DNA from 4 places in the Shewanella sp. NKUCC01_JLK genome. Region 4 is predicted to be linked to each of the others. Evidence: predicted binding sites of a transcription regulator. Region 4 holds the regulator's gene; each other region holds the start of a gene.
What was found. Region 4 encodes LexA, which represses DNA repair genes until DNA is damaged. Its sites were predicted from a motif close to TACTGTATNNNNATACAGTA; they were not measured.
Positions count from the first base shown of each region.

Region 1: a site for LexA is predicted at 2,887-2,906, ahead of dinG (ATP-dependent DNA helicase DinG). Genes of this name have one in related genera too.
Region 2: a site for LexA is predicted at 2,616-2,635, ahead of KO537_RS09100 (DNA topoisomerase III). Genes of this name have one in related genera too.
Region 3: a site for LexA is predicted at 1,933-1,952, ahead of KO537_RS18380 (YebG family protein). Genes of this name have one in related genera too.

Region 1 is NZ_JAHKRD010000010.1:128,178-133,072, forward strand. It holds gene KO537_RS12400 (porin) at 1-122, opposite strand, end outside; gene KO537_RS12405 (DNA polymerase II) at 345-2,792, opposite strand; gene dinG (ATP-dependent DNA helicase DinG) at 2,930-4,895, shown strand, end outside.
Region 2 is NZ_JAHKRD010000007.1:78,411-83,305, reverse strand. It holds gene KO537_RS09105 (porin) at 1-228, opposite strand, end outside; gene KO537_RS09100 (DNA topoisomerase III) at 477-2,603, opposite strand; gene KO537_RS09095 (hypothetical protein) at 2,770-3,057, shown strand; gene KO537_RS09090 (alanine/glycine:cation symporter family protein) at 3,325-4,803, shown strand.
Region 3 is NZ_JAHKRD010000018.1:106,167-111,061, reverse strand. It holds gene prc (carboxy terminal-processing peptidase) at 1-207, opposite strand, end outside; gene proQ (RNA chaperone ProQ) at 236-865, opposite strand; gene KO537_RS18385 (GAF domain-containing protein) at 1,146-1,604, opposite strand; gene KO537_RS18380 (YebG family protein) at 1,622-1,921, opposite strand; gene KO537_RS18375 (paraquat-inducible protein A) at 2,129-2,761, shown strand; gene KO537_RS18370 (paraquat-inducible protein A) at 2,763-3,380, shown strand; gene KO537_RS18365 (MlaD family protein) at 3,367-4,895, shown strand, end outside.
Region 4 is NZ_JAHKRD010000015.1:42,830-47,724, reverse strand. It holds gene plsB (glycerol-3-phosphate 1-O-acyltransferase PlsB) at 1-2,095, opposite strand, end outside; gene lexA (transcriptional repressor LexA) at 2,256-2,876, shown strand; gene KO537_RS16320 (SulA-like leucine-rich domain-containing protein) at 2,873-3,385, shown strand; gene coxB (cytochrome c oxidase subunit II) at 3,789-4,895, shown strand, end outside.

The DNA.
Region 1 (4,895 bases), on a different contig from region 4:
CGTGCATCAATAAAACCACCGATTTCTACGGCATTTTTATTATCTTTATAGATCTCGATAGCTGAGACTGATGGAACTAAAAAAATTGCTGCAAGCGCAGTTGCTACTAACGTCTTGTTCATTTGGTGCTTAACCTTTTTTGTTTATGTTCTGTCAACGTCATTCCGTTGTTATATTTCCTTACAATTTCCTCTTAAAGGGTAGCAAACTTTCAATATTCCCTCAAAGCTAAACCTAAAGAATATGTCGATTAACATCACAAAAACAAACCAGTTAACCTCTACAAAACAGGTTAAAACGCTACATTCGCCACCCTGCGCAACACATAAAGAACATTAAAAACACTATATTAACAGCAACTGCTTTGACGCAATATCCATGTAGTTTAGTTTCATTATCGAAAAAACAGGCTCGGCAATAGGGCCAATTTGCTTATCAATGTAGTATTGGTAATCAATTGGTGACGTTCTGTACAGTAAGGATTCCGGTCCATTTACAGTAATCAGATAATCAATCTGCGCCCCACGCTTGCCAAAAGAGGCATCTCCTGTTAAGTCGCATAATTGTTGAGCGACTTTAACATGGGGAGAAGATTTAGCCGTGTAATCTTCAATATTGCGTCGCATACGTTTGCGAAATACCAAATCATCATCCAACTCACCATCAAGCAGCTTTTCAAACACACTGGCCAAATAAACACTGATATCCCTTTGGTTAAACATCCGTTCATAGAGTGACTCTTGAACTTTGCGCGCTAAAGGGCTCCAATCACTGCGCACTTGCTCCATACCTTTAAAAGTAAGCTCAAGTTCATCGCTCGCATTACGCCACGCGCCAACATAACGTTTTTTACTGCCTTCTAACGACCTTCTTAAGGTCGGCATAAAAAACTGCTCATAGTGGCGTTCAAACTGTAACTCGAGAAAACTCTCAACTTGATGATCTTCACCGATCTTAGCCTGCCACTTAGCATTAATTTCCCGCGCCAGAGTGTTACCTAAGGCGTTAATGTCTGAGAGATCTGGCTCGCTGCCAAGCCAGACAAAGGTCGAATCCGTATCGCCGTAAATCACTTGATAGCCCATCTCTTCTATCCATGCGCGGGTTTGTTTCATGATTTGATGGCCGCGCATAGTGATCGAACTTGCTAACTTTGCATCGTGGAAAACACAACCTTGAGAACCTAAAACCCCATACAACGAGTTCATGATAATTTTTATCGCTTGGGATAAAGGCGCATTGTGCTCACGTTTGGCCTTTTCGCGCTGCTCAGATAATGTTTGGATAAGCTTAGGTAAAATGGGCTGTTGCCGACTGAAACGGCCACCGAGAAACCCCACAACACAGTCAGACTCGGGCAATTGCAAGCCTTCAATTAATCCCTTAGGGTCGATCAAAAAGGTACGAATAATGGAGGGATATAGACTTTTAAAATCGAACACTAAAATATGCTTATAAAGTCCCGGTACAGAATCCATCACATAGCCACCGGGGCTTTCGATCCCATCACTCGCAGGAGCATCGGGTGCGACATAACCGGCTCGATGTAAATGCGGTAAATACAAATGATTAAATGCCGCCACCGAAGCCCCAACCCGCCCCAACTCTAAACCTGTTAGTTCAGCTCGCGCGAGGGCGAACTCCCATAATTGAGTATGACTAAAAATATCCCACACCAGACGGCTGTCAGTAAGATTGTAATGGGCTAAGGCTTGTTTATTGGCCTTAAACAACTGATCAATTTCTTCAACGCGATTATCCACGTTATGAATGGCCTTGCCTTCACCTAATAATTTCCGCGAAACAAATTCCAACGAAAACCGCTCAAAATGATAGAAAGCCGCCTTAAGCCAATCGATACCATCGAGTACCACACGGCCCGGTAAAACTAAGGTTTCTGGCCGAAATTTATTATCGACTTTCCACTCAAGCTTTGCCCCTCCGCGGCCAATGGTGAGCGGAATACGGTGTAATAATGCCCGGCGTGACAAGAGTGCGAGGTCAAAACTCACCACTGACCAACCTATGACAAAGTCAGGATCAAACTCATGGAACCACGCGATTAATCGATGAATGAGTGCAGCCTCATCGGCCACCCATTCAATATATTCGGGAGAGTTTGATTCAGCCTCACCCACCATAATCACTTTTTCATAAGTCTGCTTGAGACTGTCTTGCTCTTCGTCTCGGCCACTGTATTGACCATATAGTGCAACTGAATAGAGTAAACCTTCAAAGCTGCATTCAAAATCCAGTGAAATACAGCGGAAATGTACAGCCGTTAAAGGGGCAATACTCTTAGCCCGCTCGGCGATAAACACGGGCAGCGAGTTAGCCTCAAGACTGTCGCTAGTCGGCGCGTGTATGTTACTCGTCGCAGAGAAATGCCCTAAAAATGCCACATCCAGCGCCACAAACCGCTCGATTAAATAACGCTGTTCGGGGCGAATGTCGGCTTCAAATAAAGGGATATCGGCATCTTTAGCGATGCGCTGTAAGGTACGTAAACTATTGCTAGATTTAGCATAAACACCACTAACCGCGCCGCCTTTAAAGCTTTTGAGCGCTAACGGTACAAACCGCAATGCTTGACCCGGCGTTTGCAACTGCAAAGCCGTGACATCAGTTTGATGACAAAAACAAATGTGTTCAGTGCCTTGCACTTCCACCAGCACAGGGCCTTGGGCGGTAGCCAGATAATACTGCAACACTAAACTCCCATGACGATGAATCGCATGGCGTGTTAAGACTCGACCTTGTACACTAACGGCCGCGGTAGCCTCTGACTTCATCGCATGAGTTCCCAAATCGCATAGCTAGTCAATTTAGATGGTTCCTCAATTTAAATGCCGCCAAATGGCAGAAAAGTTTCTTAGGCTATGCAATCACTGTTATTATGTACAGCATTAATTCGATAAAGTAGTGACGCATGTTACCTGACAATGTAAAAACCCAGATCCGCGCCATCTATAAGGATATCGCTACCGCCTTGCCTAATTTTAGGCCGCGCCGCGAACAAAACTATATGGTGGCGGAAATCTCTAAGACCCTCGCCGGCGACTATGACAAAGATAGACGCATCATAGTGGTCGAAGCAGGGACTGGGATCGGTAAATCATTGTCTTATATTCTCGGTACCATCCCACTGGCACTAGCGAGCAAGAAAAAAGTCTGTATCGCCACCGCGACCGTCGCCCTGCAAGAACAATTACTGCATAAAGACTTGCCCTTCTTCCTTGAGCAATCCGGCTTAAATTTCCGCTTTGGCCTAGTCAAAGGTCGACAACGTTATGTGTGTCTATCGAAACTGGCGATGCTCATCGGTGACGACAACAGTACACAAATGGCCATGTGGCAAACTAAACCTGACAATAGCCAAGTGGCTATGATGCATGGCCTGTTAAAAGACTATAACGAAGGTCGCTGGAACGGCGAAATCGACACCTTAGCCGTGCCGCTGCCCGATCACCTGTGGCAACAAATCGCCTGCGACAAACACAGCTGTCATCGTCAAGTCGCCAGCCACAGAAATTGTCCGTTTCATAAAGCCCGTGAAGATGTCGATACCTGGGATGTACTCATCGCCAACCACAGCTTGTTATTCGCCGATTTAGAGCTAGGTGGCGGCGTGATTTTGCCCGATCCAGAAGACGTGTTTTATGTTATCGATGAGGCACATCACTTACCCATTGTGGCGCGGGATTTCTCCAGTGCTCAGGCCACGCTGAGGGGCGCATGCGACTGGCTCGAAAAAATTGGCAAAACCTGCGCTAAGTTGCAAAACCAAATAAAGAGCAACAACATTATTGCTCCTGCGCAGGCGATGCAGGATCACTTAGGCGATCTTATCGCCCAGCTCAATCAAGTGGCCCACTATTGCGATACCCAGACCAAACACTTTGCCAATCCTGAAAACCGTCTGCGTTTTGAGCACGGCAAACTACCAGAGTCATTACTCATTCTCGCCGAAAACCTTGCAGTGACCTCTAATCTTGCCCTCAAGCAGTTTAATAAAATGCTGTCACTGCTGGCAGAGGCGATTAAAGATGGCGACATTCCTAAACATCAATCCGAAGCGCTATTGGCCGAAACCGGATTTATGCTGCAAAGGCTCGAAAACCTGCAGAAACTATGGAGGATGATGGCCAAGGAAGATAAACATAAAGGTGCCCCTATGGCGCGCTGGGTTGAACTTATCACAGGTAAACAAGTGGATTATCTATTTAGCGCTTCACCTATCGAAGTCGGCTTTATGCTGGAATCCATGCTGTGGCAAAAGGCCGCAGGCGTAGTCTTATGTAGCGCCACGCTGCGCGCACTCAATAACTTCGACCATTTCGTACATCAGGTGGGGTTATCACTCAACGATGGCAGTCGTTATTTAGCCTTACAATCGCCCTTCGATTACCCCAATAATGCGACACTTTATTTACCCAAAATGCGCACTGAGCCGACGGATGATGCCTATACAGCTGAACTTGCCGAACAAATCATCACCCTTATTGAAGGCGAAATGGCAACCTTAGTGCTATTCGCCTCCTACTGGCAGATGGAAAAAGTGGTTGAATTACTTGAAGGTAAACTCACCACTGAGCTACTTATCCAAGGCAATGCGCCACGGCAACAATTGTTAGAAAATCATAAAGCTAAATGCGATAAAGGCGAACCAAGCATCTTGTTTGGCACCGGCAGTTTTTCTGAAGGTCTCGACTTGCCCGGCGATTATCTGACTAACTTGATCGTCACTAAACTGCCCTTTGCCGTACCAACCTCGCCCGTTGAGCAAGCGCATGCAGAATATGTCAAAGTCAAAGGCGGTAATCCCTTCTTACAACTGACGATCCCAGATGCTTCACGTAAGCTTATTCAAAGTTGTGGTAGATTACTGCGTAAAG
Region 2 (4,895 bases), on a different contig from region 4:
CGTATGGGCAAAGGAGCTCCAGCCATTTTTCTCTTGACGGTCGAAACGAAAACCAACACGAGAAAAATTATCTATAACGGAAGTTTCATGACCATCATTTAACGCGGCAAAACCTAACCAACCTATCATGTTAACGCTGTTAGTTTGGTCATTATACAACTCAACGGCTTGAGCAGTTCCCATTAACAATAAGCTTGGGATCATCAAAGCGAGCAATGTCTTTTTCATTTCATCTACCTTTAAATTCAGCGAAACCACATATAATTACATGATTTATTTGATATATTATTTTCCCCAATCAATAGTAAGCAGGTTATATGCCACCGGGAGGAAAAGCTGAAAATCAAGGTGTTTTTTAGATACGGATCAGGCAATCTCGAAATATCGTGATTATCGGTTGTTAAATACCGTTAGATAAATTAAATGTCGTTATTACATCAAAAGACAATAACGACATATATGCAACAAGTGTGTCATTACACTGCTGTTGTAGATTTGCGGCTATTAGAAGCTGAACGACTGGTTGATCGAGTTACCGAACTTTTGGAACTGGTCTTTTGGGAAGCATATTTGTTGGAACCATCGTTTTTTGTTGTACCGATACCTTTCGCTGAACTTGATTTTTTAGAATACGACTTATGATAACCAGATTTATTACTTGCCGTTTTACGATAACCTTGGCCTTGTAAACCATTAAGCGCGGTTGGCAGTTGTGCGCCTGCATTCTGGATAAGCGTGGATAAGGTGCCGAGCAGTGGCTGCATAAAGGCTTGATAAGAGGTTTCTTTATGGCAAATGCCATTCAGACTCGCTTCCCAAAGCGCTGTCATATCCGGCGTAGTCGCACTCGCGGGCAAGCTGTTAATCAATCCTTTCCCCACGTCTGTCGAGACAATAGATTTACCTAAGCGTTGTAAAAAACCGCGTTTGAACAGCAATTCGATAATACCTGCACGGGTAGCCTCTGTACCTAATCCGTCGGTTTCTTTAAGAATTTTACGGATCTCAGGATCGGTCACATAACGGCTAATACCCGTCATAGCTCCGAGTAAAGTGGCATCGGTAAAGGCCTTTGGTGGTTGAGTATTTTTCTCCAACAATTCGCCTCGAGTACAATGCAAAGCCTGTCCCAATTTCAAAGGCGGTAATTGGCCGATAAACTCGTCATTCTCCTCATCGTCCTTACCTGCGCTTTCTTCCGTCGACTTGTTGCCACTCGCCTTACTGCCATTTGGCTCTTGGCGGGCAAAGAGTTGCTTCCAGCCGAGGGATTTATCCTGACGCGCCTTGGTATTAAATAAGCCACCCTCGATTGTCACTTGCACTGTGGTTTCACTGTAACAATAAGCCGGATAAAACTGGGCTAAGTACTGGCGAGCAACATGAAGATATAACTGCCTCTCACGCTGACTCAAGCTAGATAAGTTAGCCGTCTTCTCTGTGGGGACGATTGCGTGATGGGCGTCCACTTTTTTATCATCCCATGCTTTAGATTTAAGACGGGGATCGGGTGCATCAGCACCTTGCAATAACTCAGCAGCACCGCTACTGATCGCCTTAAGTACCGAAGGCGCAAGGTTATGTTGCTCAACGGGTAAATAACGACTGTCGGAGCGTGGGTAAGTAATGAGTTTATGACGTTCATACAAACTTTGGCAGGTATCGAGCACATCCTTAGCACTCATACCAAACCGTTTGGCCGCATCAATCTGTAACGCGGATAAGCTGTAGGGCAATGGTGGATTCTGTTTCTTGTCCTTAGCCACTAATTGAGTGACTAAAGCGGGTTTATCACTGATGCGACTCACCACATTTTGCGCTAGCCCTCTCGCTAACACTCGTCCTTCTTCATCCATATAAGGCTGACAAGCTTCGCTAGGTTGCCACTTGGCGCTGAAGGTTTCTTGCTTCTCGGTCGCCAAATGCGCCAGTACTTCATAAAAAGGTTTAGATTGAAAGTGAGCAATCTCTTCATCACGGCGCACCACTAGCCCAAGCAATGGCGTTTGTACTCGGCCGACGGATAACACGCCTTGATAACCGACCTTTTTACCTTGGATGGTGTACGCACGCGTCATATTCATGCCATAGAGCCAATCGGCACGACTGCGGGCTAAGGCAGATGTGGATAAAGGAATAAACTCGCGATTACTGCGTAGTTGCGTTAGAGCCCGTTTTACAGCTTGTGGGTTTAAGTCACTGATCAGTAAACGCTGGGTTTGATGTAGCTTGTCCCCCGTCACGCCAAGATAGGCAATCACTTCATCCACGAGTAACTGCCCTTCACGGTCGGGATCGCCCGCGTTAACCAGCGTGTTGGCTTGTTTGACTAATCGTTTTAGCACTGTGAGTTGGCTGCGGGTCGCAGCCTTAGGTTTTAGTTGCCACTTGTCTGGCACTATTGGCAAATGCTCGAATTTCCAAGACTTAAATTCGGGATTATAGGCATCAGGTTCTGCTTGCTCGAGCAAGTGACCGACACACCAAGACACACAATCGCCATTGGCGGCTTCGATAAATCCATCGCCTTTTTTATGGGGTTTAGGCAATACATCGGCAATGGCCCGCCCTAGGCTAGGTTTTTCTGCGATATAGAGAATCATATAAACACCAAGCACTGGATATAATTACAGTATAATTTAGCCCAAACGCCAGCTGAGTGCAAATTTCTGTAGTAAACCGAGCTTAAATGTAAAAGCTTAAGTGTAAATTCAATTGCGAATTATTCTCAACAAGGCATAAGATACACTAAATGACTAAGGAGTGACTATGAAACAGTTTGCAATAAATGCGCGACAGGCTATGACAATAACTCCAGCATTAATATTAAGATTCAATCAGTTATTGATATTCCATAGCTTAATGTTACTCGCAATAAGCATGCTCACCAGTACCTGGCTGGGACAAATGAAAATCATCGATATGCCGTTAGCATGGGGATTCATTCTCGTCATTCCTATTGCTGTGAGTTTATCTCTATTACTCAGCCATCAAATAACGCGCCATAGCTTAAGCAGCTTATTCGGCGTGTGGATGCTACTTTGGGTAATGGGATAACTGACATTCATAATAAATCACTACCGTATTTCGAGTTAACTCGCCCCTCCGCTCTATTTACCCATGTTAAAACTCAATTTCAAAACACATTGATTTCAAATATTTAACACTTTAGCTATGAAGCTCCCTAAAAAATAGTTATGTTGAGTATCTTGGATATTTACAAAAAATGTCTTAATCAAAAGTGAATGTCCTAACTCAACATCTGTTGAATAACCGTAAACCTAAAAACTCTGCTAAAACAACACAATAAAGGAATCGGAGTCTATGAATGAGATTGTCAACGCGATCAATAGTGTAATTTGGAGCCCTGCACTTATTTTTCTTTGCCTAGGTGTCGGGCTCTATTTCTCCCTTCGCACTCGATTTTTACAGCTGCGTCATCTGCCAGAAATGATCCGCCTGATGTTTGATGGTAAGAGTACTGATGCGGGAGTGTCGTCTTTTCAAGCACTCGCGATGACATTAGCGGGCCGAGTCGGTACAGGTAACATTGCAGGGGTTGCCACAGCAATCACCTTTGGTGGTCCTGGCGCTTTATTTTGGATGTGGATGGTTGCCTTTCTCGGTGCCAGCTCCGCCTTCGTTGAATCTACCTTAGGTCAAGTCTATAAAGAAAAAATCAATGGCGAGTATCGTGGTGGGCCTGCTTTTTATATTGAAAAAGGCTTAGGCATGAAATGGTATGCATGGGTATTTGCAATTGCGACCATATTTGCTTGCGGGATCCTGCTGCCGGGCGTACAAGCTAACTCGATTGGTTCAAGTTTAAAAACCGCTTTCAACATAGATCCTAATGTGACTGCAGCCATACTGGCTATGCTTCTTGGTTTTATCATTTTTGGCGGTGTAAAACGTATCGCTCACTTTGCCAGTGCCGTCGTCCCCTTTATGGCACTGGGTTACATCATAGTGGCTTGTGTCATCATAGCGCTAAATATTGGCCAGCTACCGGGTATTTTATGGTTAATTATCAAAAGTGCCTTTGGCTTTGATGCGGGTTTTGGTGCCATTTTAGGCTTAGCCATCATGTGGGGGGTAAAGCGAGGTATTTACTCCAACGAAGCGGGTCAAGGTACAGCGCCACATGCCTCATCTGCAGCGGCGGTAAGCCATCCAGCCAAACAAGGGTTAGTTCAAGCTTTTTCTGTGTATATCGACACCTTATTCGTTTGCTCTGCAACAGGTTTCATGCTGCTCATTACAGGACTGTATAATGTTCAGGGCCCAGACGGTGCGGCGCTCTATACCGGCATTGCCGGAGTCGCTGCAGGACCAGGCTACGTACAAACGGCAATGGAAAGTATGATGCCAGGATTTGGCAATATCTTTGTGGCTATCGCACTGTTCTTCTTCGCCTTTACGACCATAGTGGCTTATTACTACATTGCCGAGACCAACATTGCCTATATTAACCGTAAAGTAAATCATCCTTGGTTCATGGTCGTTCTCAAAATAGTGATCATTGGCTCAACCGTATACGGCACAGTTAAAACGGCTGATATGGCTTGGGGAATGGGTGACATTGGTGTAGGACTTATGGCATGGCTCAATATTATTGCCATTATTCTATTGAGGAAAACCGCATTCACTTGCCTTAAAGATTATGAATCACAGCAGGCACTTGGCATAGAGCCACTTTTTGACCCGGTAAAATTGGGTATTAAAAATGCGGATTACTGGGTTGAACGTAAGCACGCTGAAGAAAATGTAATGACTGAAACAGCGCAACGCATAAATACGTAGACGTTATCACGATGATCCGTTAAGCAAATATAAGCCATTAAAAAGCCAGTGATTTCTCACTGGCTTTTTTGTATCGTTTGGAACAAAAAGGA
Region 3 (4,895 bases), on a different contig from region 4:
AATTTGCGCAGAAAAGGCGTCATCGAGATTGAATCTATGATAGTGCGAACGAGTGTATAAGTCCGTTACCCTTTTGCTCGCAACCTTATGTTGCGCTTCCTGCTTGAGAGTGGGTAACTCGCTGATTTGAATCGTGGGTGGTACGGCCCAAGCCGAGAATCCGACAAAAACAGTGGCGATCGAGGTAGCCAAAGTGAGTTTTCGCATCAACAAGTTACTCCGTTTTAATAAATGATTACAGCAGGATATGTTCTGCTCTAACTTTAATCGTTAGGCCACTATCAAGCTGAACATGAATATCTTCCTTGTTAATGTCAGTAATCACACCGGCTACGGGTGTCATACCTAATTTAACATTGACGCGTTGTTTTTTCGTTAAATCAGTCAATTGTGCTTGAACATAATTGACGACTGGCGCTGCAGCTTTTGGTCCAGGCTTAGCAGGACGCTCAGTTTTAGGACGCTGAGGAACGGCCACCTTTTTAGGTGCTTTCTTCGCCGCAGGCTTAGGTGCAAGTGCTGCACGTTTCGCTTTGGCCTTATCCTGACTCTCTTTCAACATGGCTTGAGCATGATCAATGTGCTCTTGCTCTAACTCGCCGCAAGGTTCGCCATCCAGGTTTACGCGTTGTGCGCCCGCTTTAACGCACTTTAAATAGCGCCAGCTGCTGGTGTAACGTCTCAAGGCAACTCTGAGCTGAGTTTTACTGACTTTAGAATCATCAGCCAACCTTTCAGCCAAATCTTGAAACAATCCGATTTTTAATGGCTTAGTTTCACCTTCAGCAATAAAGCACAAAGGAAATGTTTCATACAAATACGCCAAAATTGCATTGGTGTCGGTCAACTTTTCTGTTGATTCCATCATTACTTCCACAGTCAAAAAGGGACATCGATTCGAGGTGATATATATCAGCTTCTTACATGTCGTTTATCTTCGTTAAACTCAATATTGAGTCAACGTACAAATTAGCATCCTAGCCGCGTTTACTAAAGTTAAAAAATATACCTTAACAAATTTTGACAGCTCAAAACACTAAGCTTATTCATTGCATGCCAATCAAACCAGCTTAATGCGTGCAGGCGCATATTATAAGGCGCACGCCACCGATTGCGACTATGAATTATGCGTTATTGTACGCAAATTAATCAAATAGGCAGTTTTCAAAACTTTTAACCAGTAATTCCAGCCCCTTTTGGTCTTCTTCATCGAAACGATCGAAGATAGGACTGTCAATATCGAGCACGGCAACCACGTTACCTTGCGCACGAACTGGCACAACGATTTCAGAATTACTGGCAGAATCACAGGCAATATGACCATCAAATTGATGGACATCGGCCACTCGCTGAGTTTGATTAGTGAATGCTGCAGTACCACACACACCTTTTCCTAACGGAATGCGTGTACAAGCCACTTTACCTTGAAACGGGCCTAATACTAGTTGTTCGCCACGCATGACGTAGAATCCCACCCAGTTCAGCTCAGTTAAATTATCATTGAGCAAGGCTGAAAAATTCGCCATCGCCGCAACAAGGTCGTCTTCCCCTTCCAACAAGGCCAAGGCTTGACGGTTAAGTGACTCATAAAATTTCGATTTCATTACATTTCCTAACAATTTTATTCTGCTGCTTCGGTCTTTTTAGCCGCTTTTTTCGCTGCAGGCGGATTCGTTGGCGTACTATTAACCTGAACGGCGCCTTTAAGCAAGTTCGTCAGCTCATCTTTATTGTTAGCAAAATAGAATGCGAGCTTTTCGCCCACACTTTCATCTATACCCAAATCAGCTTTTTGAATGAAGGGGATAAGGTTATCGGCGATATCGAGCATCTTATCGTAGGCATCAGCCTCCTTCTTAGATGTGAATGTCATCTTTTCAACCCCTTCTCTGACCACGACAAACTGTGTTATTACTGCCATGACTGCCCTCGCACTGTTTTTATATACAGTAACTAGAGTGACATAGATTGAACTTGTGATGCAAGTGTTCTGATTAATCTGATATTATTAGCGTACTTTCGTTGCCAAGATTATAAAAGCGCTAGACGTGGCTGAACAGCTAACTAGCACGACACTTTGCACCGATCTCGCTGTTATTACTCCTATTAGGCTAATATATATTTTTATATGCATGAAAACGCAGCAGAAAATTCAGTAACCCTATGCCGCTCCTGCGATTTAGCAGTCCGCAAACGTGCCTTGCCTAGCGGCGTTAGAGCAATCTGTCCTCGTTGCAGTACTGCACTTTATGACACGCCATACTGCTCTGTGAATGGTATGTTAGCCCTATGTATTTCGGCATTAGTGTTTTATTTCCCTGCTAATTTTTTACCCGTACTCGAGATCCACTTTTTCGGCAGTATTCGTACTACCACGGTTTTCCAAGGGGCATTTGCAGTATTTGACCAAGGCTATTGGGTTGTAGGTGTCGCCGTACTTGCCGCAGCTGTGATAGGTCCAGGCTTATTACTGTTATCGATATTGACACAGATTTTAATTGTGAAATGGGGATTGAGTAGCCTTTTTTGGCGTAACTCATTGAAGCAGTTATTAAAATTTCATGGTATCTTATCGCAGCTCACTATGCTGGAAATTTATGTGATCAGCTTCTTAGTTTCATCATTTCAGCTATCTGATTTTTCGGACATTTATTTTGGTATGGGCACATTTTGCTTCACTATGCTGTTTCTCGTGACCTTGTTTCTACAAAGAGAATACGACTTAGAACATATGTGGACGTTATTGGAAGATCATAGCTGATATGAAACAACAAGGTAAAGATATCGGCCTATGTCTCTGTAAAGTGTGTCGCCAACTCAACAGCAGTGAACTCACGCACTGTCAGCGCTGTGAAACTGAGTTGCACGTCAGAGACTATTCCAGCCTGCAAAAAAGTTGGGCTTTGTTGATTACCGCTGCCATCTTACTGGTGCCAGCCAACATTTACCCTATCACTATGCTGACCAACCAAGGCCAAGTGCGGCACGACACGATTTTTTCGGGCATTTTACATTTAGTGCATTCAGATATGCTGCCTATTGCCATCATAGTGTTTACCGCCAGTATTTTAGTACCATGGATTAAAATCATCGGCTTATCCATTTATCTGTGTGCGATCAGCTTTGACATTCCGATTTCAAAAAAGAAATTGATGGTGGGTTTTCACATCATCGAATGGATTGGCCGCTGGTCAATGCTCGATTTATTTGTCATCTCAATCACAGTGGCATTAGTGAACATGGGACAATTACTCGACGCGAAACCTGCGCCTGCGGCTACCGCATTTGCCTTGGTTATTCTGTTAACTCAGTTAGCCGCAAAAGTTTTAGACACTCGTTTACTCTGGGATCGATTGGAACCTCAAGATGACACAAATTGAATCGCCGAAAGTTGTAAAGAAAAAACTCTTTTCGCCCATTTGGCTGCTTCCTATTGTCGCGTTGGCATTAGGTGCTTGGCTGGGCATTAAGAGCATTAAAGAATCGGGGGTTGAAATTCAAATTCACTTTCCGAGCGCCACTGGGATTGATGTGGGTAAAACCTTAGTCAAATACCAAGGTTTGACTGTCGGTAAAGTGAAAGACATTGGCATAGATGAAGATCTCAAAGGCGTGAACGTCAAGGTCATGATGGACTACCGCGCTAAGCCATTCTTGAATAAAGAAACCCTCTTCTGGCTTGTCACACCTAAAGCAAGTATTACAGGTGTTGAAGGCTTAGATGCGCTGTTTTCGGGTAACTATATTGCCATCCAACCAGGGAAAGGTAATGCCTCGACCTTTTTTGAAGCAGAACGCCAACCGCCGCCGATGCAAATCGGCTCAGAAGGTGTGATGGTCGAATTGACCTCCGATAAACTCGGTTCGCTCGATGTTGGCTCGCCAATATTTTTCCGCCAAATCCCTGTGGGTAGCGTGGTCAGCTATCGTTTAGATGGCAATCAAAGAGTCATTATCAGCGCTTTCATTCAAGAGCAATACGCGCGATTAGTGAAGAAAAATTCTCACTTTTGGAATGTTTCTGGCGTCAAAATTGATGCTTCACTAACTGGAGTTAAAGTCAGTTCAGAGAGTTTGGCGTCCATTCTGGCTGGCGGCGTGAGTTTCAGCTCTGACGATAAAGCAGACATAGCTAAAAACGGTGACGTTTTTTCGCTTTATGATTCAGAAACCACCGCCCTTGGCGGCATAGAAATAAACCTAACCATGGCTGATGCTAACGGTGTCGACAAAGGTACCCGCATCGTTTATCGCGGCATGAGCATTGGCAGTATTTTAAGTAAACAACTCACGTCCAATGGTGTTACAGCCGTGGCTAAGTTTGAACCTCAATACGGTTCACTGTTAACTAACGACGGGGTGTTTTGGCTTGAAGGTGCTGATATTTCCCTCTCAGGCATTAAGAATCCAGAACGCTTACTGACAGGTAGCGTGATCAACTTCCTGCCAGGCATAAACACCAAAAGCGCGGTACCAAGCAGCTTTGCCTTACAATCAAAGGCACCTGATTTACTGCAATCGAAGAAGCGTTTCTTGACCTTAACCTCAGCCGAAAACATGGGCATTTCAGCGGGCGCTCAAGTTCGCTTCAAGCAAATACCCATCGGTTCAGTGCTTGCGGTTAAGTTAACCAAAGATTTATCGGCAGTGGAATACCAACTAGAGCTACAACCTGAGTTTGCCAGTCTAATACGCAGCGACAGCTATTTTGTGCCTGAGTCAGCATTAACGGTAAACGCATCGTTAGACGGTGTCTCAGTCAAAGCAAGGGATTTTACAACGCTCACTCAAGGTGCCGTTAGCTTGATCCAAGGTCACAGCGACACACCTTTAGCTGCTAACAGCGCTCTGACCCTCTTTAGCTCTGTGGATGCCGCGACAGCTTTTTATGATCG
Region 4 (4,895 bases):
ACAACAATAATTGGCTTGAGTGCTCAGGCACGACAGCTAAAGTATCTGTCTCAACCACTAAACCTAGCCCAATCAGGAAATCCAGTACTTGCTCAACATAGGCTGGTAAGTCTTTAATTCCCATGAAGAGTTCGGCTTTCAGCAGTGGATAAAAATCGGCAACGATTGAAACGACTTGCTGGCGCGGGATCTGTTCATTGTGGGTTAAACAACTCGCAATTAATGAAGGAACAATAAATAAGTGAATGATATTGTTACGATAGTAAGTCATAGACACAGCCTGACTCGCTTCGATAGACACTATTTCCCCTAAAGGATCGGCACTAACAACAAACTTGTTCAGCTCTAAACCTTGCTGCACTAAATGCTTACCATCACCTTCGGCAACAGATGTATAAGAAGTGTAAGGCACTTTTTTGAGTAGGGTCAGATACAAATCAAGCTGACGCTCCAGCAGACTACGTTCTAAGGCGTTTTGATCTGTCGCCAGTAAAACTAAGCTAGTCAAAGTCACCGAACTCGCGGCTGCGGCATCATTGATACGCGTCATCACCCGATTAGCCAGCACGTTTACCGCTGGCGTTAACCAACTTGGTTTCTGCTCGGGATCATCGGCCAACTCAGCACGCCAGTTTGGCGCACGCTCATTTAAGAAATTTTGCAGGGTAATAGGCTCGCCAAAATTCACATAACCTTGGCCAAAATTACCTAATTTGCGAATGGCACCGAACACCTGCCACACAGATTCTTTTTTCTTTTTCTTACCGCTTAACTCTTTATGGTAAGTCGCCACTTCCATCACATGGTCATAGCCTAAATACACAGGCACAAGTGTGACAGGACGTTCAATACCGCGCAGTACGCTGTTCATCGTCATGGCGATCATGCCAGTTTTCGGCGCCAACAGACGGCCAGTACGTGAACGGCCGCCTTCGGAGAAGTATTCCACCGAATAACCTTTAGCAAACAGCTGGTCTAAATACTCACGAAATACTGCGGTGTATAGCTTGTTGCCATTAAAACTACGGCGGATAAAGAAGGCACCACCGCGACGGAACATAGGTCCCGCGGGCCAGAAATTGAGGTTAATGCCGGCAGCAATGTGCGGCGGAACCATGCCTTGATAATACAAAATATACGATAACAGCAGGTAATCCATGTGGCTGCGATGGCAAGGCACATAAACAATCTCGTGGCCATCATGGTGCAGCTGGCGAACTTGCTCGGCGCCTTTAATGTTGATCCCGCTGTAAAGCTTGTTCCACAGCCAAGTTAAGAAACGCTCGGCAATACGCACTAAACTATCTGAGTAATCGGCAGCGATTTCATCGAGGTACTCAATAGCCGTCTCGCGCGCTTGGGTCTCAGAAATCTTTTTACTGGCGGCTTCTTCTTGAATCGCTTTGCGCAGCGACTCAGATTTGAGCAACGAATGAAACAGTGCTTGGCGGTTTGGCAGCACAGGCCCTGTCATTACCTTACGTTGACGACGGAAATGCACGCGCGCAACCCGTGCTAACTTATGGGCAATCCCCATGTCGGTGCCATGTTCGTCAGCCATGTAACGCAGGGATACGGCATTCGAAAACTGCACGAAGTTATGTCGACCTAAGAACAGAATCATCAAGCACTTGCGCAGCCAAGTCGGGTTTTCCCGCTCAAATACGGCCGCCTTCATAGTGTCGTCTTCTTTCCCTGGCGTTCGGCCCCAATACAGGCTCACGGGCACCAGTTGAATATCCAATTCAGGACGTTCCTTATGCACGGCTAACAAACGCATAAAGCATTCGAGGAAAGGCTCATTACCAGCACGTTCGCCAAACAGTGGCTTACGTCCTTGAAGACAGACAACCCGAGGCGCAGTCACACCATTAGCCACTAGAGGCTCATAAGGGCTTGGTAAGCCTAACTTAGCCGTTATTTCGCTCAAAGCAGCGATGTCACTGAGGGATTCTGTTTTCATCACATAAACAAGGGGTCTGGAAGCATCCAGATTCAGATCGGCAAAGGGATCCTGAGGCACCACAATAGTGTGCACTAAGTGTTTTTGGATCCAACGTAATGATTTCAACCAAAGAGAGTCGTGTTTAGGCATTATTCTTATGCAATTAAGTGCGTTTACTAGCCCGATAGAATACCAGACTATGGGTAATATTCGCTAATTCTCTCCAACATAGCTAAAAAGTGGTTAATACTTGCGCTGCAAATAATACTGTATATACTAACAGTAACTGTATAGAAAAACAGGAAACACCATGAGACCTTTGACGCCACGCCAAGCTGAAATTTTAGAGCTAATTAAACGAAATATTGCCGATACTGGCATGCCACCCACTCGGGCAGAAATCGCAACCCGTTTAGGTTTTAAGAGCGCCAATGCGGCTGAAGAACACCTTAAAGCGTTGGCGAAAAAGGGCTGCATTGAGATCATGCCTGGCACATCTCGGGGCATTCGTCTGCCTGCGGAAATCGAAGATTTGACTGAAACAGGTTTACCGCTCATCGGCCAAGTGGCCGCGGGTGAACCTATCCTCGCCCAAGAACATGTTGAACAGTACTACCAAGTCGACCCAAGCATGTTCCATCCCGCCGCCGATTTTTTACTGCGAGTAAAGGGCGACAGCATGAAAAATATCGGCATTCTCGAAGGTGATTTGCTGGCAGTTCATAAAGTAGAACAAGCTAGGAATGGTCAAGTGGTTGTCGCTAGAGTCGATGACGATGTCACTGTTAAACGTTTCGAAAAAAAAGGTAATGTAGTCTATCTACATGCCGAAAATGAAGATTACTCCTCGATTAAAGTGGATTTAGGCTTCCAAAGTTTAACAATTGAAGGACTCGCCGTCGGTGTGATCCGTAATGGAGATTGGCTATGAATAAACTACTTGGCAATGCCCCCCGCCATCCGGGCCTGTGGCTCGATGAAGTCCGTGATGCCGACTATGACTGGCACCATGCGCCCATCGCCTGCATGCCAACTAAGACTCAAGGTCGCCAAGAATTAATTCATCTGAGTGCACAACTCGCTCAGTTAAGCCAACAGGGCCGTTGGTTAGTGCTCATCAACCCACCAAGTATTGGCTACAAGCAAATGCTCGCCAGTGCAGGTGTGCGTATGGATAGAGTCTTACTGGTACATGCTAAAGATGAAGTCGAAACCCTGTGGGCGATGGAAAAAGCCCTGACAAGTGGTACGTCCAGTGCAGTCATTACTTGGACTCAATCATTAGATGCGCGGGATAATCGACGCCTACAAATCGTGGCTAAAAGTGCCCGAGCTATGGGCATAGTGCTTGAAGACGTAAACAGTCACTTACATGCCGACGTACGCATTGAGCAAGGCAATCTCTTCGGTCAGCAATCTTTTTTTAGCTCTGTACATTAAATATTCATTTAATTTTTTACCTTGAAAGCCGCCTCACCTATGAATGTGAGGCTTTTTTTTGGCAATTTTTCAGATAATTAGATAAATAAGTGATCTTGATCAATATTTAAACAGCAAGTATGGTTGGTTAAGTCGGTGATGATATATCACCTTCCGTGGTCAATGAATCGAGTATTTATCGAACTCGAAGCGCCACTAAAAATAGAGAACAGATTTATTTCAGCAGTATGTGCCAGCGTGGCTAATTACCAGCAGTAACAATACTTGATTAAAAGTAACAGCCGCCAACGCACGTTGAAGTCAAAAAAGCTTTTTTGGGAACTGAAGAGTTTGCATAGAGTTGAGACTTACTGTGTTGCTCTTCTTTGTAGTTGCTATTCGCAATTGGCAGAGGAGAAGTCTTGTGAAGCAATTGTTGTATTGTTTACTCGTGGTGCTTTTCGCACCACCGTTGACCGCCGCGGACATGCGGTTCAACATGACCCCTGGCGTGACCGAGATCAGTGGCAAGGTTTATCACTTGCACATGACCATCTTGTATATCTGCTGCGCAATAGGCCTAGTGGTCTTTGGCGTCATGATTTACGCCATGATCAACCACAGAAAATCCAAAGGCGCTGTCGCGTCCCACTTTCACGAAAGCACTAAAGTTGAAATCGCTTGGACGATTCTGCCATTTATAATTTTGATCTTAATGGCGATTCCAGCGACAAAAACTTTAATCGCAATGGAAGATCCCAGCAACGCCGATCTCACCGTAAAAGTCACGGGTTCCCAATGGAAATGGCATTACAGCTATTTCGATCAAGATATTGATTTTTATAGCATACTGACAACACCCAGAGCACAAATCGAAGGCACCGAAACCAAGGGTGAAAACTATCTATTGGAAGTCGATAAACCGCTCGTTCTACCGATAAACCGCAAAATCCGCTTTCTGATGACTTCAGAGGATGTCATCCATTCTTGGTGGGTGCCCGCCTTTGCAATTAAGAAAGATGCCAATCCAGGATTTATCAATGAGGCCTGGACTCGCATCGACAAACCCGGCATTTACCGTGGTCAATGCGCCGAGCTCTGCGGTAAAGACCATGGTTTTATGCCTATCGTAGTACAAGCGTTACCCGAAGCCGAGTTTGAGGCTTGGGTCACAGAGCAGAAACAAGCCGCAGGTGCTGCGGCTGAAGCCGCTCAAGCCGCTTTATCACAAACCCTAAGTAAAGAAGAGTTGATGACTCAAGGTGAACAAGTTTACCTCGGGCACTGCGCAGCCTGCCACCAGCCCAATGGCGAAGGGTTGCAAGGCGTATTTCCGCACCTTAAAGGTAGCCCGATTGCAACGGGACCACTCAGCGGTCACCTTGAAATTGTGCTCAACGGTAAAACGGGTACTGCCATGCAAGCGTTTAGTAAGCAATTGACCGCACAAGAAATCGCGGCAGTGACTACCTACGAGCGTAATGCTTGGGGCAATAATACTGGCGATGCAGTGCAAGCCAAAGACGTCAAC